Regions from separate parts of the Streptomyces sp. MAI_2237 genome, predicted to be linked through region 2. Evidence: riboswitches for the same ligand, from Rfam matches in the RefSeq annotation. Region 2 holds a riboswitch; each other region holds the start of a gene.
What was found. A riboswitch is a leader RNA that binds a small molecule or an ion and turns the genes downstream of it on or off. The one in region 2 is predicted to bind cyclic di-AMP.
Positions count from the first base shown of each region.

Region 1: linked by a shared signal. The riboswitch ahead of LN251_RS17815 (NlpC/P60 family protein) and the one ahead of LN251_RS16815 (transglycosylase SLT domain-containing protein) in region 2 are both predicted to bind cyclic di-AMP.
Region 3: linked by a shared signal. The riboswitch ahead of LN251_RS13080 (M23 family metallopeptidase) and the one ahead of LN251_RS16815 (transglycosylase SLT domain-containing protein) in region 2 are both predicted to bind cyclic di-AMP.

Region 1 covers NZ_JAJPGQ010000003.1:1,596,769-1,606,600, reverse strand. The annotation lists gene LN251_RS17830 (lipase family alpha/beta hydrolase) at 1-609, shown strand, start outside; gene LN251_RS17825 (M23 family metallopeptidase) at 835-2,340, shown strand; gene pcrA (DNA helicase PcrA) at 2,399-4,882, opposite strand; cyclic di-AMP (ydaO/yuaA leader) riboswitch at 5,125-5,296, shown strand; gene LN251_RS17815 (NlpC/P60 family protein) at 5,305-6,471, shown strand; gene LN251_RS17810 (hypothetical protein) at 6,532-6,885, opposite strand; gene LN251_RS17805 (NlpC/P60 family protein) at 7,296-8,369, shown strand; gene LN251_RS17800 (LuxR C-terminal-related transcriptional regulator) at 8,373-9,092, opposite strand; gene LN251_RS17795 (ATP-binding protein) at 9,089-9,832, opposite strand, start outside.
Region 2 covers NZ_JAJPGQ010000003.1:1,395,363-1,405,194, forward strand. The annotation lists gene LN251_RS16800 (carboxylate--amine ligase) at 1-514, shown strand, start outside; gene LN251_RS16805 (FAD-dependent oxidoreductase) at 581-1,783, shown strand; gene LN251_RS16810 (HAD family hydrolase) at 1,960-2,787, shown strand; gene LN251_RS16815 (transglycosylase SLT domain-containing protein) at 2,784-3,266, opposite strand; cyclic di-AMP (ydaO/yuaA leader) riboswitch at 3,272-3,450, opposite strand; gene LN251_RS16820 (polyprenyl synthetase family protein) at 4,295-5,305, shown strand; gene LN251_RS16825 (CHRD domain-containing protein) at 5,482-6,435, shown strand; gene LN251_RS16830 (LolA family protein) at 6,740-7,981, shown strand; partial or broken gene LN251_RS16835 (ABC transporter ATP-binding protein) at 8,046-9,027, shown strand; gene LN251_RS16840 (ABC transporter permease) at 9,014-9,832, shown strand, end outside.
Region 3 covers NZ_JAJPGQ010000003.1:618,381-628,212, reverse strand. The annotation lists gene LN251_RS13100 (MarR family winged helix-turn-helix transcriptional regulator) at 1-209, opposite strand, end outside; gene LN251_RS13095 (dihydrofolate reductase family protein) at 277-1,410, shown strand; tRNA gene LN251_RS13090 (tRNA-Met) at 1,488-1,561, shown strand; partial or broken gene LN251_RS13085 (PP2C family protein-serine/threonine phosphatase) at 1,620-2,413, shown strand; cyclic di-AMP (ydaO/yuaA leader) riboswitch at 2,628-2,784, shown strand; gene LN251_RS13080 (M23 family metallopeptidase) at 2,797-3,816, shown strand; gene LN251_RS13075 (aldo/keto reductase) at 3,915-4,859, shown strand; gene LN251_RS13070 (PrsW family intramembrane metalloprotease) at 4,906-6,270, opposite strand; gene trmB (tRNA (guanosine(46)-N7)-methyltransferase TrmB) at 6,334-7,206, opposite strand; gene lhgO (L-2-hydroxyglutarate oxidase) at 7,275-8,495, opposite strand; gene LN251_RS13055 (MFS transporter) at 8,575-9,832, opposite strand, start outside.

The sequences.
Region 1 (9,832 bases), 200 kb from region 2:
GACAACCGCTCGGTCTTCGTGCTGCTGCGCCGCAGCCTCGCCCAGCACGGCAGGCAACAGGTCGAGTCGCTCAACTACTCGCCGCTGACCTGCGACATCCGTAGCGCGGCCGAGCTGCTCGGCCGGCACATAGAGGAGATATGCGAGCGCACCGGCAGCAGCCAGGTCGACGTGGTCGGGCACAGCCTCGGCGGGTTGATCGCCCGGTACTACGTGCAGCGGCTCGGCGGCGACCTCCGGGTCCGCACGCTGGTCACGCTGGGCACGCCGCACTCCGGCACCAGCGTGGTGCCGCTGGCGAACGCGCACCCGATCGTGCGGCAGATGCGCCCCGGCTCGGAGCTGATCGAGGAACTGAAGCGGCCCGCGCCGGGCTGCCGTACGCATTTCATCAGTTTCTGGAGCGATCTGGACCACCTGATGGACCCGCTGGAGACGGCCTGCATCGACCACCCCGACCTGATGGCGCAGAACGTGCAGGTGAGCGGGATCGGGCATCTCGCCCTGCCGGTGCACCCCGCCGTGGCCACCGGGATACGCCAGGCCCTCGACGCCGACCGGACGGGAGCCGAAGCAGCCGCCCGCTCTGGGGGCCTGACAGTGGCCTGAGAGCCCGCTGACGACTCACCGACATCGAACGCATATCGAACACAAGGCCAAAGCCGCGCCCGCACTCCCCCGAAAGACGGCCGAATGCCCGTTTCCCGCGCGCCCGAAACCAGTTGAAGATTGTCGCGCCCGCATACCGCCGGGTACAGTCGCCGCACTGCTCTGGCAGCCCCTGTTGTCGAGGCGAAAGAGAAGTTGGTGAACGACCGTCACCCGTCGGGGACCATGACCACCCCGGCTCCGGCTTCCGACGCCGCCTCCGCGCCCTACGCGTCGTACGGCACCCAGGAAGCCCAGTACGGCGACTTCACCACGTACAGCGGTTACGACGCGAGCGGTTTTCCCACCGGCGCGCACGCGACGACGACGTTCGCCGCGGACCCCCTCTTCGGCAACCTCCCCGGCGACACCACCGGCTCGTACGACACGGGTCACTGGCCCACCGGCGACCACCAGGCCCCGCACCACGACGCGTACCCGGCCCAGCACGCCCCCTATGGCACCGGCGCCTACGAGACGACCGCCTGGACCGGCGAGTACCAGCAACTCTCCGCCATCCCGCCGCAGAACACCGGGAACGACACCTCCGGCCACTGGGACGCGAGCGCCTGGCTCCAACCGGACCAGGCCGCCGCCGCCAACGACCAGACCCAGCACTGGGGGTGGGGCACCCAGGCCTTCGACACGGGCGCCTACGACGCCACGCAGTGGAACTCCGACGGCGAGGCACCCGCGGCAGGCGAACCGTTCGACCGGCAGGCCACGGCGGTCTTCGAGCAGGTCGAGCACGGCGGGTACGAGGACCACCCGCAGGACGGCTACGAAGAGCACCAGCAGGACGGCTACGAGGAACACCCGCACGACGGCTACGAGGAACAGCCGCACTCGGACGGCGAGTTGTTGACCGCCACGGGCGAGCTGCCCGCCGTGACGCCCCTCCTGGACGACCAGGAAGAGTCGACGCCCGCCCCGGCGTCGCGCGCCGCCGCCCGCAACGCCTCCCGCTCCCGCCGCCGTACGCCCCCCAAGCGCTCGGCGCTGCTGACCATCGCCGTCCCCTCGGCCTGCGTGATGGGGGTCGCGGGCATCGCGGCGGCCTCCGTCGGCACCTTCTCCTCCGACGACGGCTCGACGACCGCCTCGGCCGCGCAGGCGGTGAAACCGGCCGCCGCCAACAACAAACTGGACTCCCAGCTCGAGAGCCTGTCCGCGGGCGCCGACGACTTCGCGGACCGGGCGAGCCGGACGCAGGAGCGCATCGACCTCAAGGCCCAGCAGGAGGCCGAGAAGAAGAAGGCGGCGGCGGAGGCGGCCCGCAAGGAGCGGCTGCGCCCCAAGTACGCCCTGCCGGTCGCCCAGCGGGGGCTCAGCGCCTACTTCGGGCAGGCCGGCATCAACTGGATGTCCGTGCACACCGGCATCGACTTCCCCGTCTCCTACGGCACGACGGTGATGGCCGCGACCGACGGCACCGTCCGCACGCAGTGGAACAGCGCCTACGGCAACATGCTGATCCTGACCGCGAAGGACGGCACGGAGACGTGGTACTGCCACCTCTCCTCCTACCGCGTCCCCTCCGGTACGACGGTGAAGGCCGGGCAGCCGATCGCGTACTCCGGCAACTCGGGCAACTCCACCGGCCCGCACCTGCACTTCGAGGTGCACCCCGCGGGCGGTGCGGCCATAGACCCGCTGCCGTGGCTGCGCAGCCACGGCCTCGACCCGACGTAGGCGTCCCCGACCGCCGTACGAGCCCCCGCTCCCGAGGAGCAGCGGGGGCCGTTTCGTGTCAGAGCTTCTCGACCGGCGCGTACCGCAGCAGCAGCCGCTTGGGCTTGGTGTCGCCGAAGTCGATCGTCGCCTCCGCGTTCCCGCCGGTGCCCTTGACCGCGACGACGGTGCCGAGCCCGAACTGGTCGTGCGTGACGCGGTCGCCGACGGCCAGGGAGACCACCGGCTTCTCGGACGTCCGCCGCGTGGCGAAGCCGGACGCGCCCGACGCCGAGGAGCGCGAGCGGGAGGACGACAGGGAGGCGGCCACCCCGGACGCGGGCCCGGAGGAGACGGGGGACGTGGCGCCCGTGCGCTTCCAGTCGACGTGGTGGGCCGGGATCTCCTCCAGGAAGCGGGAGGGCGGGTTGTACGACGGCTGGCCCCAGGCGCTGCGCAGGGAGGAGCGGGTCAGGTACAGCCGTTCCCGCGCGCGCGTGATGCCGACGTAGGCGAGCCGCCGCTCCTCCTCCAGCTCCTTGGTCTGGCCGAGGGCGCGCATGTGCGGGAAGACGCCGTCCTCCATGCCGGTGAGGAAGACCACCGGGAACTCCAGGCCCTTGGCGGTGTGCAGGGTCATCAGCGTGATGACGCCGGAGCCGTCCTCGTCCTCGTCCGGGATCTGGTCGGAGTCGGCGACCAGGGCCACCCGCTCCAGGAAGTCGGCCAGTCCCGCGGTGGTCTCGCCCTCCGCGGTCTCCTGCTCGAACTCCAGTGCCACGGCCGCGAGTTCCTGGAGGTTCTCGATCCGGGTCTCGTCCTGCGGATCGGTCGAGGCCTGCAACTCGGCGAGATAGCCGGTCCGTTCGAGCACCGCCTCCAGGACGGTCGCGGGGCCCGCGCCGGAGTCGACGATCGTACGGAGGTCCTCCATCAGCGTGTTGAACTTCTTCACGGCGTTGGTGGACCGGGCGGCCATGCCGTACGCCTCGTCGACGCGGCGCAGGGCCTGCGGGAAGCTGATCTTCTCGCGCTGGGAGAGGGCGTCGATCATCGCCTCGGCGCGCTCGCCGATGCCCCGCTTGGGGACGTTGAGGATGCGGCGCAGCGGCACCGAGTCCTCGGGGTTGGCGAGGACCCGGAGGTAGGCCAGGACGTCCCGGACCTCCTTGCGCTCGTAGAAGCGGACGCCGCCGACGACCTTGTAGGGCAGGCCGACGCGGATGAAGACCTCTTCGAAGACACGGGACTGGGCGTTGGTGCGGTAGAAGACGGCGACGTCGCCGGCCTTCGCGTCGCCCGCGTCGGTGAGGCGGTCTATCTCGTCGGCGACGAACTGCGCCTCGTCGTGCTCGGTGTCGGCGACGTAGCCGGTGATGCGCGCGCCCGCGCCGGCGTTGGTCCACAGGTTCTTCGGGCGGCGGGACTCGTTGCGCTCGATGACCGCGTTGGCTGCGGACAGGATCGTCTGGGTGGAGCGGTAGTTCTGCTCCAGCAGGATCGTCGTCGCGTCCGGGTAGTCCTCCTCGAACTGGAGGATGTTGCGGATCGTCGCGCCGCGGAAGGCGTAGATCGACTGGTCGGCGTCACCGACGACGCACAGTTCGGCGGGCGGGAGGTCGTGTTCGTTCGGCGGGACGTCCTCGTCGTGCGCGCCGGTGCCCACGAGCTCGCGCACCAGCGCGTACTGGGCGTGGTTGGTGTCCTGGTACTCATCGACCAGGACGTGCCGGAAGCGGCGGCGGTAGTGCTCGGCGACGTCCGGGAAGGCGCGCAGCAGGTTGACCGTCGTCATGATCAGGTCGTCGAAGTCGAGGGCGTTGGCCTCGCGCAGCCGCGACTGGTACATGGCGTAGGCCTGGGCGAGGGTCTTCTCGAAGCCGTCGGTGGCCTGGGCGGCGAAGTCCTCCTCGTCGATCAGCTCGTTCTTCAGGTTGCTGATCTTGGCGCTGAAGGACTTGGGCGGATAGCGCTTGGGGTCGAGCTCCAGGTCCCGGCAGACCAGGGCCATCAGGCGCTTGGAGTCGGCGGCGTCGTAGATCGAGAACGAGGACGTGAAGCCGAGCTTCTTGCTCTCGCGGCGCAGGATGCGCACACACGCGCTGTGGAAGGTCATCACCCACATCGCGTTCGCGCGCGGCCCGACGAGCTGCTCGACGCGCTCCTTCATCTCGCCGGCGGCCTTGTTGGTGAAGGTGATCGCGAGGATCTGGCCGGGGTGCACGTTCCGCGAGCCGAGGAGGTGGGCGATGCGGTGGGTGAGCACACGGGTCTTGCCGGAGCCGGCGCCGGCCACGATGAGCAGGGGCGTGCCGGCGTGCACGACGGCCGCACGCTGGTTCTCGTTCAGCCCGTCGAGGAGCGCGGCCGGGTCGATCGCCGGGCGCGGGGCGCCGTCGCGGTAGTGGGAGTCCCGGTCCGGCGGCGCGTCGAAGTTCCCGCCGAACAGATCGTCCGGAACCGGCTCCGGCGTGTGATCGTCCTCGGGCGGCGGCGGGGGCTCCTCGTGGCCGCGGGGGGCCTGGAGGTCCGCCAGGAAGCTGTCGTCAAAGAGGCTGCTCATCGCTCTCCGAGTCTAGGGGGCCCCACTGACAGCCCGCCGCCGCCCTGAGAACATCGCCGGATCCGATCGCGCCGCGCACCCTGCGCACACTTTTGTCACCGTCCGTGAGCAGCGGCGGAAGGTTGACCGAAGGTCACGAAAATGTATCGGGCATATCGAACATCGTCCTTCACAGGGGCCACACGAGTTGGCTACCGTTCCGCGCAGGCCATACGACCCCCACCGGCGAACGTCGCCGGGCCGCGTGGCCTCCGCCGAGTCCGGGGCGCCGCCGCGCCGTCCGGAGCCGGGGACCCAACCGACCTTGGGGTGAATCGGCCCGACCCCCCTGCGGGGAGCGGACCGTAGGGCAACCCTTCCGAACCACCCGCCCGAACCCGACAGCTAACTCGGTAGGCGGAATATGGAAGGAGTCGCCTCCCTTGGCGTCGCACCGCAAGTCGCGCCCCGCGGGAACGCGCGTAGCAGGCATACGCACCCCCGCTCTCGCCACGGCCGCCCTCACCTCCGTGGCACTGCTGTCCCAGACGGCCACCGCAGCACCCTCCGCCGACGGCAAGCCCAGCCTCGAGGAGGTCGAGAAGAAGGTCGACGACCTCTACCGCCAGGCCGAGTCGGCCACCGAGAAGTACAACGCGGCCAAGGAGAAGACGACCAAGCAGCGCAAGCAGGTCGACACCCTCCTCGACGACGTCGCCCAGCGCGCCCAGAAGCTCAACCAGGAGCGCGAACAGCTCGGTTCCTTCGCCGCCGCCCAGTACCGCACCGGTGCCGCCGCACCCGACACGGCGACCTTCCTGCTCGCCGACTCCCCGCAGGACTACTTCGACCAGGCGCAGCTGATGGGCCGGCTGACCTCACGTCAGAAGAGCGCGGTCGACGACTACTTCGCCGAGCAGTCGGCGACGATGAAGAAGCGCGAGGAGGCCTCGCGGAGCCTGGAGTCGCTCACCCGGACGCAGAGCGACCTGCAGACCGCCAAGTCCACGGTGCAGCGCAAGCTCAGCTCCGCGCGCGAGCTGCTGTCGAAGCTGACGGCCGAGGAGAAGGCACGGCTCGCCGAGATCGAGAAGCAGAAGCAGGAGGAGGCCGCCCGCAAGGCCGCCGAGCTGGCCAAGCAGCAGGCGGCCGCGCAGGCCGAGGCGGCGGCCGCCACCCAGGACAGCGGCTCCACGTCCACCTCCGGCACCGGCACGGGTACCGGCACCAGCACCTCGGACTCCACGTACGCCACCAAGGCGGCGAAGGCGATCGCCTTCGCCCGCGCGCAGATCGGCAAGCCGTACGTCTGGGGCGCCACCGGCCCCGGCTCCTACGACTGCTCCGGCCTCACCCAGGCCGCCTGGAAGGCCGCCGGCGTCACGCTCCCGCGCACCACCTACGACCAGGTGAACACCGGCACCACCGTCTCCCTCACCGACGCCCAGCCCGGCGACCTGATCTTCTTCTACGACGACATCAGCCACGTCGGCATCTACATCGGCAACGGCATGATGATCCACGCCCCGAAGCCGGGCGCGTACGTCCGCGAGGAGTCGATCTACTACGGCGGCGAGTCCATCATCCACAGCGTGGTGCGGCCGGCCTGAGCCGGGCCGCTCCGACGCGGGGCCTGGGCGCGGGCGCACGGCAGCCGCCGTGCGCCCGCGTCAGGTCCACAGGACCGCGATGAAGATGTTCGTCGTGGTGAGCGCGCCCACCAGGCCGAACATGCTCTTGTCGACCGTCTCCTCGTCCCGCTTCACATAGACCAGGCCGAGGATCACGATCAGCAGGGCCAGCTTGATGCCGATCTTGATGTTGTTGACGTGATGGTCGTCGGCCTGGTTGAGGCCGACCAGGATCGCGCCGGTGACCAGCATGGTCAGCGCCCCGTGCAGCATGCCGGGGACGAAGCGGGCCGTGCCCTGCCCCATCGCCTTCATCTGGGTGAGGAAGCCGCCGAGGAGTGCGGCGATGCCGACGATGTGCAGGCCGACGAAGAGATGGATGAGTACGTCCATGAGGCCGGAGCTTAGACAGCGGTGTCCGGGGCCTTCGACACCGGCCCTCCCCCGCCGGTCGATCTCGCATATATGCGCCATAGCACCGCGGCGGCCGGAGCCACCCGAAAACCGTCACATCGGTCAGCGCACCGTGTGAACCCGACGGCGCAGGGCCAGGATCGCGGTCGGATGCGGTCACCCGTCGCCTCACTCACGGCACTTCCGCACAATGCGTTACCGGACCGACACAGCCGGGTTTAGCGTCCTTCCCCAGGTGACCGGCTCCCCACCGCCGCCCGGGCCAGGGGCGGCAGTCGGCCACCACCGCCGAGAAGGTCCGGCGGCGGCCCGCTTCCCCTGTGCGGCCCGCCGCCGGACGCGTAAGCCGCCCCGCAGGGGGTGGTCGTACGAAAGGACGTGCAGTCCAGGTGGCAGCGCATCGCAAGCCCGGTCGGAGATCAGCACTGGGCGGCAGCACCGCCCGTACGGCCTTCACCATCGCCCTGGCGGGCGCCGCGACCGCGACGGCCTTCGAGGGGACCGGACAGGCCGCACCCCAGCTGACTCCGGCGCAGGTCAAGGCGAAGGTGGACCGGCTCTACCTGGAGGCGGAGACCGCCACCCAGAAGTACGACGGCGCCAAGGAGAAGGCGCGGGCCGCCGAACACCGTCTGTCGACCCTGCGGGACGAGGCGGCGCGCAAGACGGAAAAGCTCAACTCGGCGCGGGACGCGCTGGGTTCGATCGCCGCGGCGCAGTACCGGGGCGGCGGCCTTGACCCGGCGCTGCAGCTCGTCCTCTCCAGCGATCCGAACCGGTACCTGGACGACGCCGAGTTCGTCGACCGGGTCGGCACCCGGCAGGCGGCGGCCGTCGCGGGCGTACGCCAACAGCTGCGGGACATCGAGCAGTTGCGCGGGACCGCCCGCGTCGAACTGACCTCGCTGAAGGCACGGCAGGCCGAACTGGCGCGGCAGAAGAAGACGATCACCGGGAAGCTCGACGCGGCACGTCGGCTGCTGTCCGGCCTGTCCTCCGAGGAGCGCGCCCGGCTCGGCCTGGACGGCGGCGGTACGAGCCGCGCCTCCCGGTCGGGAACGGACGGACGCGTCGGCCTCCAGGCGCCCGGCTCGGCCACGGCCCAGGCACCCGACTCCCGTGCCGCGGCGGCCGTCCAGTACGCCTACTCCAAGCTCGGCAGCCCGTACGTGTGGGGGGCCACCGGCCCCGACGCCTTCGACTGCTCGGGCCTCATCCAGTCCGCGTACCGCTCCGCGGGCGTCTCGCTGCCCCGCACGACGTACGCGCAGATCGACGCCGGCCGGCGCGTCTCGCGTTCCGAACTGCTCCCGGGCGACCTGGTGTTCTTCTACTCGGGCATCAGCCACGTCGGCATCTACATCGGCAACGGGCAGATGATCCACGCCCCGAACCCCTCGGCTCCGGTGCGGATCGCGCCGATCGACGAGATGCCTTTCGCGGGCGCGACACGGGTGGTGTGAGCCTCAGACCAGCCGCCGGGCCGTCGCCCACCGGGTCAGCTCGTGCCGGTTCGACAGCTGCAACTTCCTGAGCACCGCCGAGACATGGGACTCGACCGTCTTCACCGAGATGAACAGCTGCTTGGCGATCTCCTTGTAGGCGTACCCGCGGGCGATCAGCCGCAGCACCTCGCGCTCGCGCTGGGTGAGACGGTCCAGGTCCTCGTCGACCGGCGGGGCGTCGGTGGAGGCGAAGGCGTCCAGGACGAAGCCGGCCAGCCGCGGGGAGAACACGGCGTCCCCCTCCTGGACCCGGAAGACGGAGTTGACGAGGTCGGTGCCGGTGATCGTCTTGGTGACGTAGCCGCGGGCGCCGCCGCGGATCACGCCGATCACGTCCTCCGCCGCGTCCGACACGGACAGCGCGAGGAAGCGCACCGGCCGCTCGGCGTCGGCCATCAACGGGGCGCAGCGGCGCAGCACTTCGACGCCGCCGCCGCCCGGGAGGTGGACGTCGAGGAGGACGACCTCGGGGCGGGTCGCGGTGATGACCGTGACCGCCTGGTCGACGTCCGCGGCCTCGCCGACGACCTCCACGCCGGTCTCGTCGGTCCGGCCGATCTCGGCCTGGACGCCGGTACGGAACATGCGGTGGTCGTCGACGAGGACCACGCGCACGTGCCGCTCGCCGGCGCTCCCGCCGGTCGGTTCCACGGGCTCGTTCGCCTCGGTCGGATCGCTCATGACGTCTTCTCCGCCCTCTCCATCTCCAGCTCGACCTCCGTGCCGCCGTCGGGCACCGCGCGCAGCCGCGCCGTGCCGCCGTTGCGCTCCATGCGGCCGATGATCGATTCTCTGACGCCCATGCGGTCGGCGGGTATCGAGTCGAGGTCGAAGCCGGGACCGCGGTCCCGCACCGACACGAACACCGTCTTGCCCTCCACTTCGGCGTAGACCTGCACCGCGCCTCCCTCGCCACCGTACTTGGCGGCGTTGACCATCGCCTCGCGCGCGGCCTGCATCTGCGCCGCGATCCTCTCGTCGAGCGGGCAGTCGCCGACGACGACGACCTCGATGGGCACGCCGTGCTTGTCCTCGACCTCGGCGGCGTTGCGCCGGACCGCGTCGGCGAGATCGGCGGGCTCGTCGGCCTCGTCCTTGCCGGTGCCCTCCGGTTTGTACAGCCAGGTGCGCAGGTCGCGTTCCTGGGCGCGGGCCAGACGGCGCACTTCGCCGGCGTTCTCCGCGTTGCGCTGGATCAGGGTCAGGGTGTGCAGCACGGAGTCGTGGACATGGGCGGCGACCTCGGCGCGCTCCTGGGCGCGGATGCGCATCAGGCGTTCCTCGGACAGGTCCTGCGTCATGCGCACGAGGTAGGGCCCGGCCAGGAGCGTGATCCCGACCAGCACCGCCAGGGCGGCCTGCAGGACGGAGCCGAGGTGGGCGGCGGAGCCCTGGAGGACGAAGATGCCGGAGACACCGGC
Region 2 (9,832 bases):
GCCGCACGCGGGCATGACGGCGAACGCGTACGTCGTCGACAACCCCGAACTCGCCGACATCGCCGCACGCTTCATCAAGCAGATCGGCTTCAGCGGCATCATCGACCTCGACCTGCGCTTCGACCGGCGCGACGGACAGTACAAGCTCCTCGACTTCAACCCCCGCATAGGCGCCCAGTTCCGGCTGTTCGAGAACGAGTCGGCCGTGGACGTCGTACGCGCCATGCACCTCGATCTGACCGAGCGCCCCGTTCCGGAAGGGGAACAGCGGGCCGGCCACCGGTACATCGTGGAGAACATCGACCTGCCCGCCCTGCTCGCCTACCGCCGCAGCGGCTATACGACGCCGCACGCACCGGCACGGGCGAGCGGGACGGAGCTGGCCTGGCTCGCGGGTGACGACCCGCTGCCGTTCCTCACGATGCTCGCGCGCTTCGTGCGGCCGGGCGCGAAGCACCTGTATCAGCTGTGGCGGACCAACCGCCGCGGCGGCACCGCCCGTTCGAACAGCTAGCCAGCGACGCCGGCTGTCCGAACCGGACACGAAGTGACGCAAGTGAACGTCCTGGGGAGGGACTTCGTGACTCAACCGGTTGCAGTCATCGGCGCCGGGCCCTTCGGCCTGTCGACCGCCGCCCATCTGCGCGCCCGGGGCATCCCGGTACGCGTGTTCGGCGAGCCCATGGTCAGCTGGCGCGACCACATGCCCGCCGGAATGCTCCTGAAGTCGACGCCGGCCGCCTCCAGCCTCCACGCCCCGCAGCGGGGCCACACCCTGGCCGACTACTGCGACGCCGCCGGCATCCGGCGGCTGGTGACCGACGAGGACATCATCCCCGTGGAGACCTTCATCGCCTACGGCGAGTGGTTCCAGCAGAAGCTGGTGCCCGACCTGGAGCGGGTGCGGGTGGTCTCGGTCGACCGGCGCGACGTGGGTGGCTTCGAACTCAAGCTGGACTCGGGCGAGTTGTTCACCGCCCGCGCTGTCGTCGTGGCGACCGGCCTGTCCGGCCTCTCCCACCTGCCCGCGGAACTCGCCGTGGCCGCCGCGGACGGCCCCGCCCCCACCGGCCCGGTCTCCCACAGCTCCCAGCACCACGACCTCACGCGCTACTCCGGCAAGGACCTGATCGTGGTCGGCGCCGGCCAGTCCGCGCTGGAGACGGCGGTGCTCGCGGCCGAGGCGGGCGCGCGGGTACGGGTGGTCTCCCGCGGGCGCGGCAAGGTCGACTTCGGCGCGCCGCCCTGGAAGCAGCCCAGGCTGCGCCCCGAGTCGCCCTTCGGCCGGGCCTGGTCCCTGTGGGCGTTCAGCTACTACGCGCAGCCCTTCCGTCATCTGCCGGCCCAGACCCGCCACTACCTGGTCCGCCGCGTCCTCGGCCCGCTCGGCGCCTGGTGGCTGCGCGAACGCTTCGAGGGCAAGGTGCAGGTCAGCGAGGTCGAGCGGATCGTGCGCACGGAGGCCGACGGCGGCAGCCCGGCGCTGACGGTCCGCACCCTCGACGGCCGGACGGACCAGCTGGCCGCCGACCACGTCATCGCGGCGACCGGCTACCGGGTGGACATCGCGGCGATGGACTTCCTCGGCCACGAGCTGCGCACCCGGCTCGCCGTCAGCCGCGGCGCGCCCCGGCTGGGTGCCGGATACGTCTCCTCGGTGCCGGGCCTGTACTTCACCGGTCTGCCGGCGGCGGCCTCGTACGGGCCGGTGATGCGGTTCGTGTGCGGCACGGACTTCGCCTCGCCGAGGCTCGCCAGGCACCTCGCGGCGGCCCACGGTTGAGACCCTGACGGACACGGCCGCAGGGGCCCGGCGGGCGCCGGGCCCCTGCGCCCACGGCCTCGGCTCGTGATCAAGGGCCGGGACCGGTGCGCGAGTTGACCGAGTGACGCCGGCGAACGGGGTGGTCGTCCGGTTCGCGATGAGTCGGCGGTGCGTCCTGTCCGTATTCTCTGATCATGGCCGCACCCACCGCATATGCACTCATCGCCACCGACCTGGACGGCACCCTCCTGCGAGGCGACGACACGTTGTCCGACCGGTCCCTCGCCGCCCTCGCGCGCGTGGCGGAGTCCGGCGCCCGGCACCTCGTGGTGACCGGCCGCCCGGCCCCCAGAGTGCGGCCCCTCCTGGACGACCTGGGCAGCACGGGGCTCGCGGTGTGCGGGCAGGGCGCGCAGGTGTACGACGCCGGCGCGGACCGTCTGCTGTGGTCCGTCAGGCTGGACCGGGAGCTGGCCGAGACGGCCCTCGGCAAGATCGAGGCCGAGGTGGGGCAGGTGTACGCGGCCGTCGACCAGGACGGCGTCGACGGGCTCACGCTCATCGAGCCCGGGTACCTGATGCCGCACCCGACCCTGCCCGCCGTACGCGTCGGGCGGCGCGACGACCTGTGGTGCGAGCCGATCAGCAAGGTGCTGCTGCGCCATCCCTACCTGTCCGACGACGAGTTGGCGGCGACGGCGCGTTCGGTGGTCGGTTCCCTGGCCACCGTCACCATGTCGGGACCCGGGACCGTCGAACTCCAGCCATGCGGCATCACCAAGGCGACGGGTCTCGCGCTGGCCGCCGAACACCTCGGCCTGGGACCGGCCCAGACCCTCGCCTTCGGCGACATGCCCAACGACATCCCGATGTTCGACTGGGCCGCCCGGGGCATCGCCATGGCCAACGCCCACCCCGAACTCAAGGCGGTGGCCGACGAGGTCACCCTGTCGAACGAGGACGACGGCGTCGCCGTCGTCCTCGATCGGATGTTCGCGGAGGTCTGTGACCTGCCGGCCTAGTAGGCGCCGTTGACGTTGTCGATGGAACCGTAGCGCTGGTAGGCGTAGTTGCAGGCGGCGGTGATGTTGGCGACCGGGTCGTAGGGGTCGTACGCCGTGCCCGCGACGTGGTAGGCGGCGAACGTCGGGTCGATCACCTGCAGCAGGCCCTTGGAGGGGGTGCCGGCCAGGGCGTTGGAGTCCCAGTTGTTGATGGCGTAGGGGTTGCCCGAGGACTCGCGCATGACGTTGCGGTAGATGCCGTCGTACGTGCCGGGGATGCCGTGCTGGGCCATGACCTGCAGGGACGCCCGGATCCAGCCGTCGAGGTTGTTGCTGTAGCCGAGCGAGGACGCGGTGACGACGCTGTCGGTCGCCGCGGAGGCGCTGGTCGCGCCGATGACCGGGAGGGCGAGCACGGCGGCGCCGGTGCCGACGACGGCGAGCTTGCGGACGAGGCGGGAGCGCTTGGTCTGGCGGTGGCGAGCGGTTGCGGGCATGGCGGTTTTCCTCTCCGTCGCCTGCGAGGTGAGCTGTCGGGTTCGGGCGGGAGCTGCCCGGCCGTGCCGCCGTACGGCGACACGACTTCACCCCGAGCCGGTCCGGGGCGTCGTGGGACGCCCCTCCGGCGGCTTACCTGGTTCCCCCGCTCCTGCCGTGCGTGTGAGTTGGTCGATGGGTGGAGAACGGGCGGCGGCAGGATTAGGCGTCCGCCCGGCAAGGCGGGAACGTATGCGAGAGCACATGTCCGGAACAAGTGGCGGAGTCACACCTCGGACCGCTTGACCTCGGTGTGGGGCGTTTGGGGTGCTTGATCCTTTGCGGTCGCCAAGCCTCAACTGGCGCTTCGAGGAAGGCGGATCGGCCGGAATCGCCCGGAATGTAGATCTTGGTCTCGCGTGAGCCAAGTCACGGGCGTCCACAAGCGCGCCAAATCGGGCAATGGGCCCAACTCATAGTCAACCGACTGCTCGTGAGGTCCGCTTCCCTCAAGTGCGATGTGAGCGCGCCCAGTCGCCCGCCGACGCAGACCGTCTCATTGGAGGAGGAAAGGGACTCTTCGGTGCGGTGGCCCGGAGCGCGCACGGGCGCGGCAGTCGCGCGCGAGGGCGTGAGGGCGCGAGGGGGATGGTCGGGCGCGCTCCGGGGGGGGCGCGGGTACGGGCCGCCTCGCCCGGCGGGGTGCGCACGCGCGCGGGGGCGATGTGGCGGCCCGCAGGGGTGGGCCGCTTCCGGGCGGGAAGCCGACTCCTGTGCGGGGTGCGCGACGCGGCTTCCCGTCGGCGGGACGGACCGGGTGACGGGGCGCGGCGGACGGAGGAGTCCGGTGGTCGGAGCGAGTCGTTAAATACACGCTGTTATCAGGTGATCACAAACATAACGGGCGTGATCCCATACCGCCCCTCCTGGACGGGCGGGCGGCATGGGTGATCGAAAGGCGACCGGATACGCTGACTTGAGTGAGGGCAGCGACCTATCGACAAACCGCGTAACCAGCCAGTAGACACCAGCAGACAGGAGACCCCTCGTGACCGTCGTCGGGCCGTTCGGGCTGAGCGTGCGGGACCAGGCTCTGGAAGCCGATGTCCAGGCCGGATTGGTGGCCGTCGAGGAGGGCCTGCTCGAAGCCACCAAGAGTGAGGTCCCCTTCATCACGGAGGCCGCCCAGCACCTGGTGCGCGCCGGTGGAAAGCGCTTCCGCCCCCTGCTGGTGATGCTCGCCGCCCAGTTCGGCGACCCGTACGCGCCCGGTGTGGTGCCGTCGGCCGTGGTGGTGGAGCTGACCCACCTCGCGACGCTGTACCACGACGACGTCATGGACGAGGCCGCGGTGCGCCGCGGGGTCGACAGCGCGAACACCCGCTGGGGCAACTCGGTGGCGGTCCTGACCGGCGATTTCCTGTTCGCGCGTGCCTCCCACATCCTGGCCGACCTCGGCCCGGAGGCCGTGCGGGTGCAGGCCGAGGCGTTCGAGCGGCTGGTCACCGGGCAGATCCTGGAGACGGCGGGGCCGCAGGACGGCCGGGACCCGGTCGAGCACTACCTGGACGTGCTCAGCGGCAAGACGGGGTCGCTGGTGGCCGTTTCCTGCCGGTTCGGCGCGATGATGTCGGGCGCCGACGAGACGGTCGTGGACGTGCTGACCCAGTACGGAGAGCGGCTGGGCGTCGCCTTCCAGCTCGCCGACGACGTCCTGGACATCGCCTCCGACTCGCACGAGTCGGGCAAGACCCCGGGCACGGACCTGCGGGAGGGCATCCCGACGCTGCCCGTGCTGCGGCTGCGGGAGCGGGCGCAGCGGCTCGGGCTGGCCGAGGACGTCGCGCTGTGCGAGCTGCTGGACTCCGACCTGAGCGACGACGCGCGGCACGCGGAGGCGCTGGCCGGACTGCGGGCGCACCCCGCGCTGGAGCAGGCGCGCCGGGACACCGTGCGGTACGCGCAGGACGCCCGGGCGGCGCTGGCTCCGCTGAAGGAGTGCGACGCCAAGGTGGCGCTCATGGAGATGTGCGACGCCGTCGTTCACCGGGCGGGCTGATTCGCCCCTGAGCGACCTGATTTCACCCTCCTGCCTCGGGTGGCCCCGTCGGCAGGATCGTGCGGTGTGACGTACGTCACATGGGTGGGCTGAGCCCTGTCTCCGGTCCCGCCGTACGCATACGCAGAAGGCCGGCGCAGGCGGTGCCGGCCGGTCTGCGGGGAGAAAACGGAATCATGGGCGTTCACGCGACGTTATCGAAGCGCTGCAAGAGCCTGATCGCGACCGCTGTCACGGTGGCCGCCCTCGGCGGCGTCGCCGCCGCGGCGACTCCCGCCTCCGCCGCCGGAGGCGACGACGGCGCCGGTGCGGGGGTGACCCTCCTCGCCACCAGTCTGCGCGGCGCCAACGAGGTGCCCGTGCCGGGCGGCCCGGCGGCGGGCGACAAGGACGGCGCCGCCCTCGAGTTCATCAAGATCGACGGCGACCGGGTGTCCGTCGCCGTCACCTGGCGCGGCACCGGCAGGCCGACCAAGCTCCACCTCCACCAGGGCGCCAAGGGCACCAACGGCGACGTGCGGATCGACTTCAGCGGGCTGCTGAAGAACAGCAGGCGGCACAGCGTCACCGGCACGGTCGAGGTCGAGGACCCGGCGCTGCTCGACGCGCTGCGGAACGACCCCGGTTCGTTCTACGCCAACCTGCACACCGCCGCGTTCCCCGGGGGAGCCGTCCGCGGCAGCCTCCACAAAGTCACCGTCGCCGCCTTCGACTTCCGGGACGCCCTCGACAACTTCCGTGCCTCGGTGGTCAGGGGCCGGCAGATCTACGAGTGCAAGGCCACCGACGCCGGCGGCTACGCCTACGCCCAACGCGACGTCGACGCCCTGCTCGAAGGCGGCATCCACCACACCTTCGTGGCGCCCGGCTCCGGAACGCCGCAGTGGGTCGCGCCGGACGGCAGCGCGGTCACCGGGGCCGTGCTGTCCAGGACCCCGAACGGGGACGGCAACATCCCCGAACTGGACCTGAAGGCCACCTCGTCCGGCCGGCACCACGGCCTGCTCGCCGGCACCACGGAGATCCTGCGGCTCAACACCGTCGGCGGAGTCGCCCCGTCCGGTGCCTGTGAGCCGGGCAGCGTCGTGGGCGTGCCGTACCGGGCGGACTACGTCTTCCTGCAGGGCTGACACGAGGGCTCCGCAGGGCTGGCGCGCGCGTCTTCGCAGAGCTGACCCGCGGGCCGATCTCGGCCGTGTCCGGGCGGTGCCTCCCGCGCCACGACCCCTACGGGTCGGGGGAGGCGCCGCCCGCTCGTGTCATACCCCAGGAGTACACACAGTTGCCTCCGCGGTCTGACGCTTCCTCCCGGCCGATTTGGTCAACTGGAGACCACGGAAAACACCACTCCTCACCGATTCGGGTGAGAATGGCGGCTACGGGGTGGATGCACGGGAGTTGGAAGCCGCCGCCGACGACGGAGGTAGCGCACAGATGGCACCGTACGAATCCGACGACAGCACGAGCGCCGACGAGACCGACGACCTGCGCGCCGGGCGGCGCAAGGCCGCTCGGTACGTCGTCCCGGTCGCGGTGGTGGGGGTGGCCGCGGCGACCATCGGGCTCGTCCCCGCGCTCGCCGACTCGGGCGACCCGAACCTGCCGAAGATCAGCGCACAGCAACTCATCGAGAAGATCGCCAAGTCGGACGTGCAGCAGATGTCCGGCACGGTGAAGATCAGCACCGACCTCGGCCTGCCCGACCTCGGCGGGCTGGAGTCCAGCCTGACCTCCGGTGCGACCCGCGGGTCCGGTGACGGCTCGTCCGCCGACCCCTCCGCCAAGCTCACCGAACTGGTCACCGGCACGCACACCGTGCGCGTCGCGGCCGACGGCCCGGACCGGCAGAAGCTATCCCTGCTGGAGAACGCGGCCGAATACAGCCTCATCCACAACGGCAAGGACGTCTGGGGCTACGACAGCCGGTCGAACTCGGTCTACCACTCGACCGGGCACGACAGCGCCGACGCGCGGAAGAAGCAGGAGCAGACCCCCGCGACCCCGGACCAGTTGGCCAAGGAGGCCCTGAAGGCGGTCGACGGCACCACGTCCGTCAGCGTCCAGGGCACCGCGCAGGTCGCGGGCCGGGACGCGTACCGGCTGGTCATCAAGCCCAAGGACGCCGGCTCGACGGTCGGTCAGATCACCGTCGCCGTCGACGCGAAGACCGGTCTGCCGCTGAAGTTCACGCTGACCCCGGCGAGCGGCGGCGCGGCCGTGGTCGACGCAGGCTTCACCCAGATCAGCTTCGCCAGGCCCGCCGCCTCGACCTTCGACTTCAAGACGCCCAAGGGCGCGAAGGTCACCGAGGACAAGGGCCATGAGAACGGCGCTCTGAAGGGCGACGGCCGGCACGGCGCGCCCGGCAAGGACCCCGGCAAGGGCCTGCCCGGCAAGGACCTCGGCAAGGGCCCCGGCGGGATGAACGTCATCGGCGAGGGCTGGGACTCCATCGCCACCTTCGACACCGGTGGCAAGGGCGTGCCGTCCGGCTCCGAGGCCGGCGGCCAGTTCGGCGGGTTCCTCGACTCGCTCGGCGACAAGGTCACCGGCAAGTTCGGCTCGGGCACGGTCTTCAAGACCCGCCTGATCAACGCCCTCATCACCGACGACGGCAAGGTCTACGTCGGCGCGGTCGACAAGGACGCGCTGGTGAAGGCGGCGAACGCGGGCTGATCGGGGAGAGACCGGTCCACGAGCACGACAAGAGCCGGTCCACGAGCACGAATCGAGGGAGCCGATGGACGAACCGTCCGCCCCGGAGCCGCAGCGGGACGCGCCGGGTGACAGCGTCATCGCCACCCAGGCGCTCACCAAGCGCTACCGCGGCGGACAGCTCGCCGTGGACGGCCTCGACCTGACCGTCCCCGCGGGCAGCGTCTTCGGCTTCCTCGGTCCGAACGGCTCGGGCAAGACCACCACCATCCGCATGCTGATGGGCCTGATCGAGCCGACGTCGGGCTCGGCACGCGTCCTCGGACGCCCCATGCCCAGAGCCTCACGCACCGTGCTCCCGCAGGTCGGGGCGCTCATCGAGGGCCCTGCCCTGTACGGCTTCCTCTCCGGCCGCGACAACCTCCTGCGCTACGACGCCGCCGACCCGACCGCCGACCCGCGTACCCGGCGGACCCGCGTCGCGGCGGCACTGGACCGGGTCGGACTGACGGCGGCGGCCGGCAAGAAGGCCAGGGCGTACTCGCTGGGCATGAAGCAGCGGCTGGGCCTCGCCGCGGCTCTGCTGCAACCGCGCAGACTGCTCGTGCTGGACGAGCCCACCAACGGCCTCGACCCGCAGGGCATGCGGGAAATCCGCTCCCTGATCCGGGAGTTGGCGTCGGACGGCACCACCGTCTTCCTCTCCTCCCACCTGCTGGACGAGATCGAGCAGGTGTGCACCCACGCGGCCGTGATGGCGCGGGGCCGGCTGATCACCCAGGGCGCGGTGGCCGATCTGGCGGCGGGCGCGCGCGGCCGGCTGGTCGTCACCACCCCGGACACCGGGGGGGGGGGGGGCGGCACGGGTGCTGAAGGAGCAGGGGGCCGGTGACGTCGTGACGGCCGAGGACCGGGTGACGGCCGAGCCGCCGGACAAGGACCTTGCCGAGGTGAACGCCGCCTTGGTGAAGGCGGGCGTCCGCGTCCGCGGCTTCGGAGTCGAACGGGCCTCCCTGGAGGACGCGTTCGTGGCGCTGACGGGGGAGGGGTTCGATGTCGCGGGCTGAAGCCGCCTCACCGGAGGAGACCGTGCGGCGGGCCGGCGCGGCCCGCGGGGTGAGCCCGCTGTGGACCTTCGGGCTCCTGCGCAGCGAACTGCTCACCACCTTCCGCCGCTGGCGCACCCTCGCCCTGCTCGCCGTCCTCGCGGCCGTGCCGATCCTCGTCGGCATCGCGGTCAAGATCGAGACCGGTGACGGCTCCTCGGCCGGCCCCGGCGAGGGCGGCGGCCCGGCCTTCATCTCGCAGATCACCAACAACGGCCTGTTCCTGGTGTTCACCGCGCTGGCCGCGACGCTCCCGTTCTTCCTGCCGATGTCCATCGGCGTGGTCGCGGGCGACGCCATCGCCGGCGAGGCGAACGCCGGGACCCTGCGCTACCTCCTGGTGGCCCCGGCCGGCCGCACCCGCCTGCTGCTGACCAAGTACGCGACGGTCATGGTGTTCTGCCTCGTGGCCACCCTCGTGGTCGCCGTCTCGGCCCTCACGGTCGGCGCCATCCTCTTCCCCCTGGGCGATCTGACGACGATCTCCGGCACTCAGATCAGCTTCGCCGACGGCGTGGGCCGGGCTTTTCTGATCGCCCTCGTCGTCGCCGCGTCCCTCATGGGCGTCGCGGCTCTGGGCCTGTTCGTCTCCACGCTCACGAACAGCGGCATCGCGGCGATGGCGACCACCGTCGGCCTGCTGATCACCGTCCAGATCCTCGACCAGATCCCCCAGCTCCACGCCCTCCAGCCGTACTTCTTCTCCCACTACTGGCTGTCCTTCGCCGACCTGATGCGCGACCCGGTCTACTGGGACGACCTGACG
Region 3 (9,832 bases), 780 kb from region 2:
CGCGTGATCTTCGACTTCTCCGCGAGGTCGGTCATCCGGAGCCTGCGCTCGGGCGCCTCGGAGAGGTTGGCCAGGATGGAGTAGTAGAGATGGGGCATGCCGGCGTCCTGCTGGAGCTGGCGGTCGATCGCGTCCTCCAGGAGGTGCGTCGCCGCGATGTACGCGCGCCAGGCGCGCTGCTCCTTGCCGGTGAGCCAGCGAGTCGTCATACGGCCAGTGTAGGTTTGTTTCAAACTTTAACCAAGCGTCCCCGGCCTCCGAGAGCGAGCGCGCCCGATGCCGTACCCTCACGTCCTGCTGTCCGCCGCCGTCTCCCTCGACGGCTACCTCGACGACACCGGCCCCGAGCGGCTGCTGCTCTCGTCCCCGGCCGACTTCGACCGTGTGGACGAGGTACGGGCGTCCGTGGACGCGATCCTTGTCGGCGCCGGCACGATCCGCGCCGACAACCCGCGCCTGCTGGTCAACTCGCCCGAGCGGCGCGCCGCCCGCACGGCCGCGGGGAAGCCCGAGTACCCCCTCAAGGTCACCGTCAGCGGAAGCGGCGACCTCGACCCGACGGCGCAGTTCTGGCACACCGGCGGCGAGAAGGTGCTCTACACGACGGACGAGGGCGCCCGGCGGGCCGGCGCCGCCGGTCTCGCCGCCGACGTCGTCCCCCTGGGCCCCGGCCTCGACTGGCGCCGCCTCCTGGAGCACCTGCACGACGTACGCGGCGTCGAGCGCCTGATGGTCGAGGGCGGCGGCACGGTCCACACGCAGCTGCTGCTCCAGGGACTGGCGGACGAGCTGCAGCTGGTGCTCGCCCCGGTGTTCGTCGGCGATACGAAGGCGCCCCGGCTGTTCGGGCCCGGCGGCTACCAGGGCGGCCGGCTCAGGCTGGTGGACAGCCGGCGCATCGAGGACGTGGTGCTGATGCGCTACGAGCCCACCGCACCCGGCACGGGACCGGTCCCCGCCGCCGCCGACCACCACTGGCTGCGGCTCGCCTGCGCCCTGGCGGCCCAGTGCCCGCCCTCGCGGACGGCCTTCAGCGTCGGCGCGGTCGTCGTCGCCGCCGACGGCACGGAACTCGGCCGCGGCCACTCGCGGGAGGCCGGCGATCCCACCGTGCACGCCGAGGAGGCGGCGCTCGCGAAGATCGATCCGGCCGATCCGCGGCTCGCGGGCGCGACCGTCTACAGCAGCCTGGAGCCCTGCGCCCGGCGCGCGTCCCGCCCGAAGCCGTGTGCCCGGCTGATCCTGGAGGCCGGGGTGCGGCGGGTGGTCACGGCCTGGCGGGAGCCGGACACCTTCGTCGAGGAGGCCGACGGCAGCGGACTGCTGGCGGCGGCCGGGGTGGACGTGGTCCTGCTGGAGGAGCACGAGGCAGCGGCCAAGGCGCCGAACGGCCACCTGCTGGGCGGCTGAAACCGCAGGTCGAGGGGGCCGGAGCGAAACCCTGGTGCTGGGCGTCCCGCGGATGGCGTACACTGGAGTCACAACGACGCGGGGTGGAGCAGCTCGGTAGCTCGCTGGGCTCATAACCCAGAGGTCGCAGGTTCAAATCCTGTCCCCGCTACTGAAGGCCGAGGGCCGGAATCCGGAAACGGGTTCCGGCCCTCGGTTTTTCCTCCCCCGTGCTCCTCGACGCCCTCGTGCGCCGCGGCGACGAACAGCTCGCCTCGCAGCGCGCGATCGCCGAGACCGCCCAGCGCGCCGTCCTGCCCGACCCGGCCGATCGGATCGGCACCTTCGCCATCGCGGCGCGCTACGAGGCGGCGCAGCGGGACGCGGCCATCGGCGGCGACCTGTATGCCGTGCAGGACAGCCCGTACGGCGTGCGGCTGGTGGTGGGCGACGTGCGCGGGAAGGGGATGGGCGCGGTGGTGGCCGTCGCCGTCGTGATCGGGGCGTTCCGGGAGGCCGCCGAGCAGGAGGCGACGCTGGAGGCGGTCGCCGGGCGGCTGGACCCGGCGCCGGCCCGCGAGGGGAGCCGGCGCGAGGGCCTCGACCCCTTCGAGGGCTTCACCACCGCCGTACTGGCCGAACTCCCGCACGGTGATGGCGTGGTCAGGATCGTCGACCGGGGCCATCCGCCTCCGCTGCTGCTGTGCCCCGACGGCACGGTACGTCCGCTGCCCGCCCGTGAGCCCGCCCTGCCGCTCGGCATGGGGGAGTCGGGGGCCTGGCCGGACGGGCGGAGGAGACCCGCTTCCCGGGCGGGGCCACCCTGGTGCTCCACACCGACGGGCTGTGCGAGGCACGGGACCGGCGCGGGGAGTTCTACGATCCCGCGGCGAGCCTGGCGGGCCGGGCCTTCCCCGACCCCGCCGGGCTGATCGCCGTCCTCGCCCAGGAGGTGCACCGGCACACCGGGGACGGCACGACGGACGACATGGCGATGCTCGCCGTACGACGTCACGCCCGGTGATCGGACAGCCGCCCTCCGCATAACAACTGACAGACCGTCAGGCAGCGTGAAGATCCTGGGAAGAGGTCAACTCGCCCGTTTTCAGCCGGTCATGGCCTGTACGTCCACCCCGGAATCGTTAATGATCAAGCCGAACTGCTTGGAATCCACACCCCGGGTCTATTAACGTTCGATAACGCAGCGCGGTCGTCCCAGCCGTCACAAGAGACGGCTCCGTGCGCACGCGCCGAATCCCGCAAGGGAACCGGGGAACCACCACCCTGGGGTGAATCGCGCGGATGCCACCGTGGACCCACGGCCGGTATACGCGCGTAGGAGACCTTCCTGCTCCGAACCCGTCAGCTAACCCGGTAGGCGAGAAGGAAGGAAAGGAGCACGCCCACGTGGCGTCCAACCCGCCTGCCCCGGCAGCACCCTTCGTGCCGAGCACCGAGCCCTTCGGCTTCGCCCCCCGCACCGATGAGGGCCAGTGGGAGGAGTGGAATCCCACCGCGGAGTCCGTACGCCCGGTTCGGGGCAAGCACCGCGTCTCCAAGCAGCGCGGCGGCGGGCTGGCCCGCAGCTCCACGGTCCTCGGCGTCGGCGTCATCGCCGCCGTCGGCGCGGGCGGCATGGCCAGCGCCAACACCGGCAAGCCCCCGGTCTCCATCTCCATGCCCGACCTGGCCTCCGTGAGCCACGTCTTCGGCGACGACGAGGCCCCCCAGGGTTCCGCCACGGCCCTCAGCAGCGTCGGCGTCACCACCGAGGACACCGCGCAGGGCGCCAAGGACGCGGGCGAGGCGCTGCGCGACCGGATCATGGCGCAGGCCGAGGCGCAGCAGGTCCAGGTCGACAGCAAGGCCCAGGCGGTCACCGAGGCGACCTTCTCCCAGCAGGTCGACGCCGCTGCCGCCAAGGCCGAGCAGGAGGCCGCCGCCAAGGCCGCCGACGCCAAGCAGAAGGCGGAGGCCGAGGCCAAGAAGAAGGAAGAGCAGGCGCGGCTGGCCGAGCTGGCCAAGCAGTTCAAGCTGCCGGTCGTGTCGTACACGATCACCGGCACCTTCGGTCAGGCCGGTTCCATGTGGTCCTCCGGCTACCACACGGGTCTGGACTTCGCCGCCCCCACGGGCACGCTCATCAAGGCCATCCACAGCGGCACCATCACGGAGGCCGGCTGGGCGGGCTCGTACGGCTACCGCACGATCCTCACCCTCGACGACGGCACCGAGCTGTGGTTCTGCCACCAGTCGTCGATCAGCGTCTCGGTCGGCCAGAAGGTCGCCACGGGCGATGTCATCGGCCGCGTCGGCGCCACCGGCAACGTCACCGGCCCGCACCTGCACCTCGAGGTCCACCCGGACGGCCAGGCCACCGGCATCGACCCGATGACGTGGCTGCGCGGCAAGGGCCTGAACCCCTGACGGTCCGTACGTCCCTGGAACGGCCGCCTCCGATTGTTTACGGGAAGTTTGCGGCCGTTCCGGAAGACCGCTCTGCGGAGTGCTTGTTGTCGTAGGACATGACTTCTCTTCGCAAGCTCGGCAACTCCGACCTCGAGGTCTTCCCGCTCTCCCTGGGCGGCAACGTCTTCGGCTGGACGGCCGACGAGGCCACCTCCTTCGCCGTCCTGGACGCCTACACGGCGGCGGGCGGCAACTTCGTGGACACCGCCGACTCCTACTCCGCCTGGGTCGAGGGCAACAGCGGAGGCGAGTCCGAGACGATCATCGGCCGGTGGCTGGCGGCACGAGGCAACCGCGACGACGTCGTGATCGCCACGAAGGTCAGCCAGCACCCGGAGTTCCCCGGCCTGTCGGCCGTCAACATCAAGGCCGCCGCGGAGGCCTCGCTGCGCCGCCTCGGCACCGACCGCATCGACCTGTACTACACCCACTTCGACAAGCCCGAGACGCCCGTCGAGGAGATCGTCGGCGCGCTGGACGAGCTGGTGCGGGAGGGCAAGGTGCGGGCGATCGCCGCGTCCAACATCTCCGCCGAGCGCCTCGCCGAGTCCCTGGAGTTCTCCGACCGCGAGGGCCTGGCCAAGTACGTCGCCCTCCAGCCGCACTACAACCTGGTCTCCCGCGACACCTACGAGGGCCCCCTGCAGGACCTCGCCTCCCGCCAGGGCCTCGCCACGGTGCCGTACTACGCGCTCGCCTCCGGCTTTCTCACCGGCAAGTACCGGCCCGGCGCCACGGTCGACGGCGCGCGGGCCGCGGGCGCGGGCAAGCACCTGCAGACCGAGCGCGGCCGGAAGGTGCTGGCTGCCCTGGACGAGGTCGCCGAGGCCCACGGCGCACCGGTCGCCACGGTCGCCCTGGCCTGGCTCGCGGCCCAGCCGACGGTGGCAGCCCCCATCGCCTCGGCCCGCACCCCGGAGCAGCTCCCGGCCCTGCTGGGCGTGGCGGACCTGACCCTGACGGACGCGGAACTGACCCGTCTGACGGAAGCCTCGGCCTGACGGGGCCGACGGGTCTCGTGGCGTGGCGTCCGTAGGCCCGTGGGTCCTATGACTGGTACGGGTTGTACGCGGGGTACGGCGTCGTCGGATACGTGGGGTACGTCTGCTGCCCGTGCGTCCCGTACGCCCCGTAGCCGCCGTGGCCCGGCCACGGCGGTGCCATCACCGGTACCGGCGGGGCCGTCGCGCGTGCCGCGTAGTTCAGGGCCGGTCCCGCGATCTCCCGCCGGTTCCACAGCTCCGCCAGCAGCTCGCGCTCCCGTACGGCGAAGTCGGCGCCGGCCCGCCCACGGCGCCCCCGGTGCCGCAGGAACGCCAGCGACGTGGCGTACGCCTCGTACTGCAGGACCGCCTGCGCGGCCGGCTTGCCGAAGTGGTGGGCGGCGTGGTCGCGGGCCAGTCGCCGCGCCCGCATCGAGCCCAGCGCGAACGGCTCGGCCGGCGTCAGCCAGCCCGCGGCGGCGTAGGCGGGCAGCTCCTCGCGCACGGTGCGCAGCTCGCGCTGCCGCGTCCAGATGACCAGCCAGGTCAGCAGCCCGAACGTGGGCACCATGAAGACGGCGTACACGGCGAAGAATCCGAATTCCCCGAACGTCGAGGAGCCGTTCCACATGGCGTGCATGCCCATCGCGAGCAGCAGGCCGCACAGCGGGATCAGCAGGCGCCGGACGTGCTGCCGCTCGGCCGCCGTCGCGGCGAGACCGAAGCCGATGCCGGTCAGCACGGTGAAGAGGGGGTGCGCGAACGGCGACATGATGACGCGCACGAAGAAGGTCGCCGCCGTCACGGAGGCGATGCCGCGGTCACCGGTGAGCTGGTCGGTGCCGAAGGCGGTGCCCAGGTAGAGGATGTTCTCGGTGAACGCGAAGCCGGTCGCGGTGATGCCGGCTATCACCACCCCGTCGACGATGCCCGTGAAGTCCCGTCTGCGGAAGAGGAAGACGAGCAGGACGGCGGCGGCCTTGGCGGACTCCTCGACGACCGGCGCTATCACGGTCGCGCCGAGGGTGTCCGCGCTCGACGGGTCCGCGGTCGCCGTCGCTATCCATCTGGTCGCGAAACTGTTGGCGACGATCGCTATGAGCGCCGCCGCGCAGGCGCCCCAGGCGAAGGCGAACAGCAGGTTCCGCCAGGGGCCGGGGGCGACCCGGTCGAGCCAGCGGAAGGCGGCTATGAGCAGCGGTACGGGCAGTACCGCGAGCCCGAGCCCGACCAGGAATCCCTCGGTGCCGGTCTGTTGGCGCACCAGGGCCAGGATGACGAGCCCGGACAGGGCGAGCAGCGTGCTGAGCGCTCCGTAGCGCACCCACCTGCGCTGCCACCAGTGCGCGTGCCCGAGCGCCCCGCTCGCCGGACCACCGGGGTGCGGCGAGTGCGGCGGGTGTGTCGGGTACGGGGGAAAGGTGGCCACGGCATTGACCCTAACGAGCGAAGGCGCCGCCCGCGATGGCGTATCGCGTTGACCGCGGGGGCCTCAGGCGCCGGTGGGGGGCTGGTTGTGGTGCTGTACGCGCCGGAAGAGCAGGTCGTTCACGACATGTCCCTTGTCCAGTCCCTGGCCCTCGAAACGGGTGAGCGGCCGGAAGTCCGGACGGGGCGAGAAACCGCCGTCGGGCCGCGTGTTCTCGAATTCCGGATGCGCCGTGAGGACTTCGAGCATCTGTTCGGCATACGGCTCCCAGTCCGTCGCGCAGTGCACGATCCCGCCCGGTCTGATTCGGGTGGCGGCGAGGTCGAGGAACTCCGGCTGGATCAGCCGCCGCTTGTGGTGGCGCTTCTTCGGCCAGGGGTCGGGGAAGTACACGCGCAGCCCGTCCAGCGCGTCGGGCGTGAGCATCTCGCGCAGCAGGATGATGGCGTCGCCGTTGCCGACCCGGACGTTGGACAGTCCGTTCTGGTCGGCGAGGTTGAGCAGGTTGCCCTGGCCGGGGGTGTGCACGTCGACGGCGAGGATGTTGGTGCCGGGGTCGGCGGCGGCCATCTGCGCGGTGGCCTCGCCCATCCCGAAGCCGATCTCCAGGACGACGGGGTTGTCGTTGCCGAAGAGCTCCGCGAGGTCGATGACGCGCTGTCCGTCGATGTCCAGCCCCCACTTGGGCCACAGCCGCTGGAGCGCGTCCGCCTGTCCCGCGGTCACCCGGCTGCGCCGCGGCTGGAAGCTCCGGATCCGCCGCTCGAAGTGCGAACCGGCCGGGTCGGCCCTCGGGCCGTCCGGGAAGCGGGGCTCCCCCTTGGCCCTGGTGTGCCGGACGGAGACACCGGGGGCGTGCGCGGACCGCCCGGCGGGCTCCGCTGAGGCGGGAGCGGCGGGCCGGGGGGCTTCGGGGGCGTTGGGCAAGTCAGACACAGTGGAGTCGATTTTACGGGGACGGCGGCTCGCCCGGACCGCCCCTCCTCTTCCGGGTTCCGGCGGCCTCACACCGATCCGAGCATCGTCAGCGCCCTCCTGGCCACCTCCCGCCCGATGGGCAGCGAGGCGGTGGCGGCCGGTGAGGGTGCGTTCAGCACGTGCACCGCCCGCGGCCCCTCCTTGATCATGAAGTCGTCCACGAGTGCCCCGTCCCGCAGCACCGCCTGCGCCCGCACACCGGCGGCTGTCGGCACGAGGTCGTCCGCCGTCACCGCCGGCAGCAGCCTGCGCACCGCCGTCGTGAACGCCGCCCTGGACACCGACCGGCGCAGCTCTCCCGCCCCGTACCGCCAGTGCCGCCGGGCCAGCTGCCAGGAGCCGGGCCACGCGAGCGTGCCCGCGAGTTCCCGAGGTCGTACGACGCCCCAGCCGTACCCCTCCCGGGCCAGCGCCGGCACCGCGTTGGGCCCGATGTGCACGCCCCCGTCGATGCCGCGCGTGAGGTGCACCCCGAGGAAGGGGAACGCCGGGTCCGGCACCGGATACACCAGTCCCCGCACCAGCTCGGGCCGCGCCAGCTCGTAGTACTCGCCCCGGAACGGCACGATCCGCATCTCCGGGTCGTCCCCGGTCATCCGGGCGACCTCGTCGCAGTACAGCCCGGCGCAGTTCACCAGCACCCGCGCGCGTACGACGTCGCCGGTCCGGGTGCGCACGGCGACCCCCAGCCCGGGCCGCCGGTCGATGTGCTCGACCCGGGCGCCGTAGCGGATCTCCGCTCCCGAGCCGTGGGCGAGCTGCCGGGCGACGCCGACGAAGTCGCACACGCTCGTCGTCCCGACGTGTATGGCGGCGAGCCCGCGCACCTCCGGTTCGTACTCGGCGATCTGCGGGGCGCCCAGCTCCCGTACCGGAATGCCGTTCTCCCGGCCGCGCTGCACCAGCGCGTGCAGGCGCGGCAGCTCGGCCTTGTCGGTGGCGACGATCAGCTTTCCGGTGACGGCGTGCGCGATGCCGTACTCCGCGCAGAACTTCACCATCTCCGCGGCACCACGCACCGCGTAGCGGGCCTTCAGCGACCCGGGGCGGTAGTAGATCCCGCTGTGGATGACCCCGCTGTTGCGGCCCGTCTGGTGGCGGGCCGGGCCGCCCTCCTTCTCCAGCACCGTGACCCGGGTGCCGGGCGCGGCCCGCGTGATCGCATACGCCGTGGACAGCCCGACGATGCCCCCACCGATCACGAGCACGTCACAGTCGTACGCGACCTCGGCACGCACCTGCACCACCTCCCACCACCGATAGTGCACTGCGCCACTGACAGTCACTTCAAACGCGCGGAAGCGCACCGGCGGAAAGGGGCGTCCCTCACGCCGGAGCCATCAGCAGCGGGCGGGCCCGCTCCCGCAGCTCCACCACCCGCGGCTCGTCGCCGTACGGCTCGAGCCGGTGCAGCAGGTCCTTCACGTACTCGGTGGTGCGCGCCGACGAGATGCGCCCGGCGACCTCCACCGCCCGCACGCCCTGCTCGCACGCCGCGTCGAGATTGCCCGACTCCAGCTCGGCCACCGCCGAGACGACGAGCCGCAGTCCGTGCGAGCGCACGAACTCCTCCGTCGGCTTCGACAGCGCCTGCTCGGTGAAGCGCCGTACCTGACGTGGCGCCTTCAGGTCGCGGTAGCACTCGGCGGCGTCCGCGGCGAACCGGTCGTAGGAGTAGAAGCCCAGCCAGGAGGGGTCGTTGTCGCCCTCCCGGGACCGCTCGAGCCAGCCCTCCGCGGCCTTCAGCGCCGCACCCGCCGCCTGCGCGTCTCCGGCACGCGCGTGTGCCCGCGCCTCGACGAGCCGGAAGAAGCTCATGGTGCGGGCCGTGGCCAGCCCGCGGTTGCGCTCCAGCGCGGCCTGCGCGAGGTCGACGCCCTCGTCGCCGAAGCCCCGGTAGGTCGCCTGCAGCGACATCGACGCCAGCACATAGCCGCCGAGGGGCACGTCGGCGGCGGCGCGGGCGAGCCGCAGTGCCTGGATGTAGTACCGCTGCGCGGCCTCCTGCTGCCCGGTGTCGAACGCCATCCACCCGGCGAGCCGCGTCAGCTCCGCCGAGGCGCCGAACAGCGCCCTGCCCACCTCGTCCGAGTACGAGCCGAGCAGCAGCGGCGCCGCCTCCACCCGTAAACACTCGGGCACCATGGACGAACGCCAGTCGCCGCCTCCGTACTTGGAGTCCCAGCGCCTGGCGTCCTCGGCGGCCTCCCGCAACTTCTGCACGTCGCTGTGGCCGACTTTGAGCGGTGCGCCCGAGCCCTCCGCGGAGTTCGCCTCGCGCGCCACCGAACTGTCGGCCGGGGTTATCAGCCATCGTGAGGCGGGCGTCGCGTACGCGCTTACCGCGAACGATCCGGCCAACGACTGCCAGATGCCACCGGAGCCGGCCCGGCGCCCGGCCAGGTCGAGGCGGTAGAGCTCCGTCGCCGACCTCACCGCCTGTCCGACGTCCCTGGGGAAGGCGAGGCCCACTTCGGGTGCGGGATCCGCGTCCGCCAGGCCGATCTCGTGGAGCGGCACCGGACGGCCGAGCTTCTGGCCGATCGCGGCGGCGATCAGGTGCGGGGCGGCACCCTGCGGCACC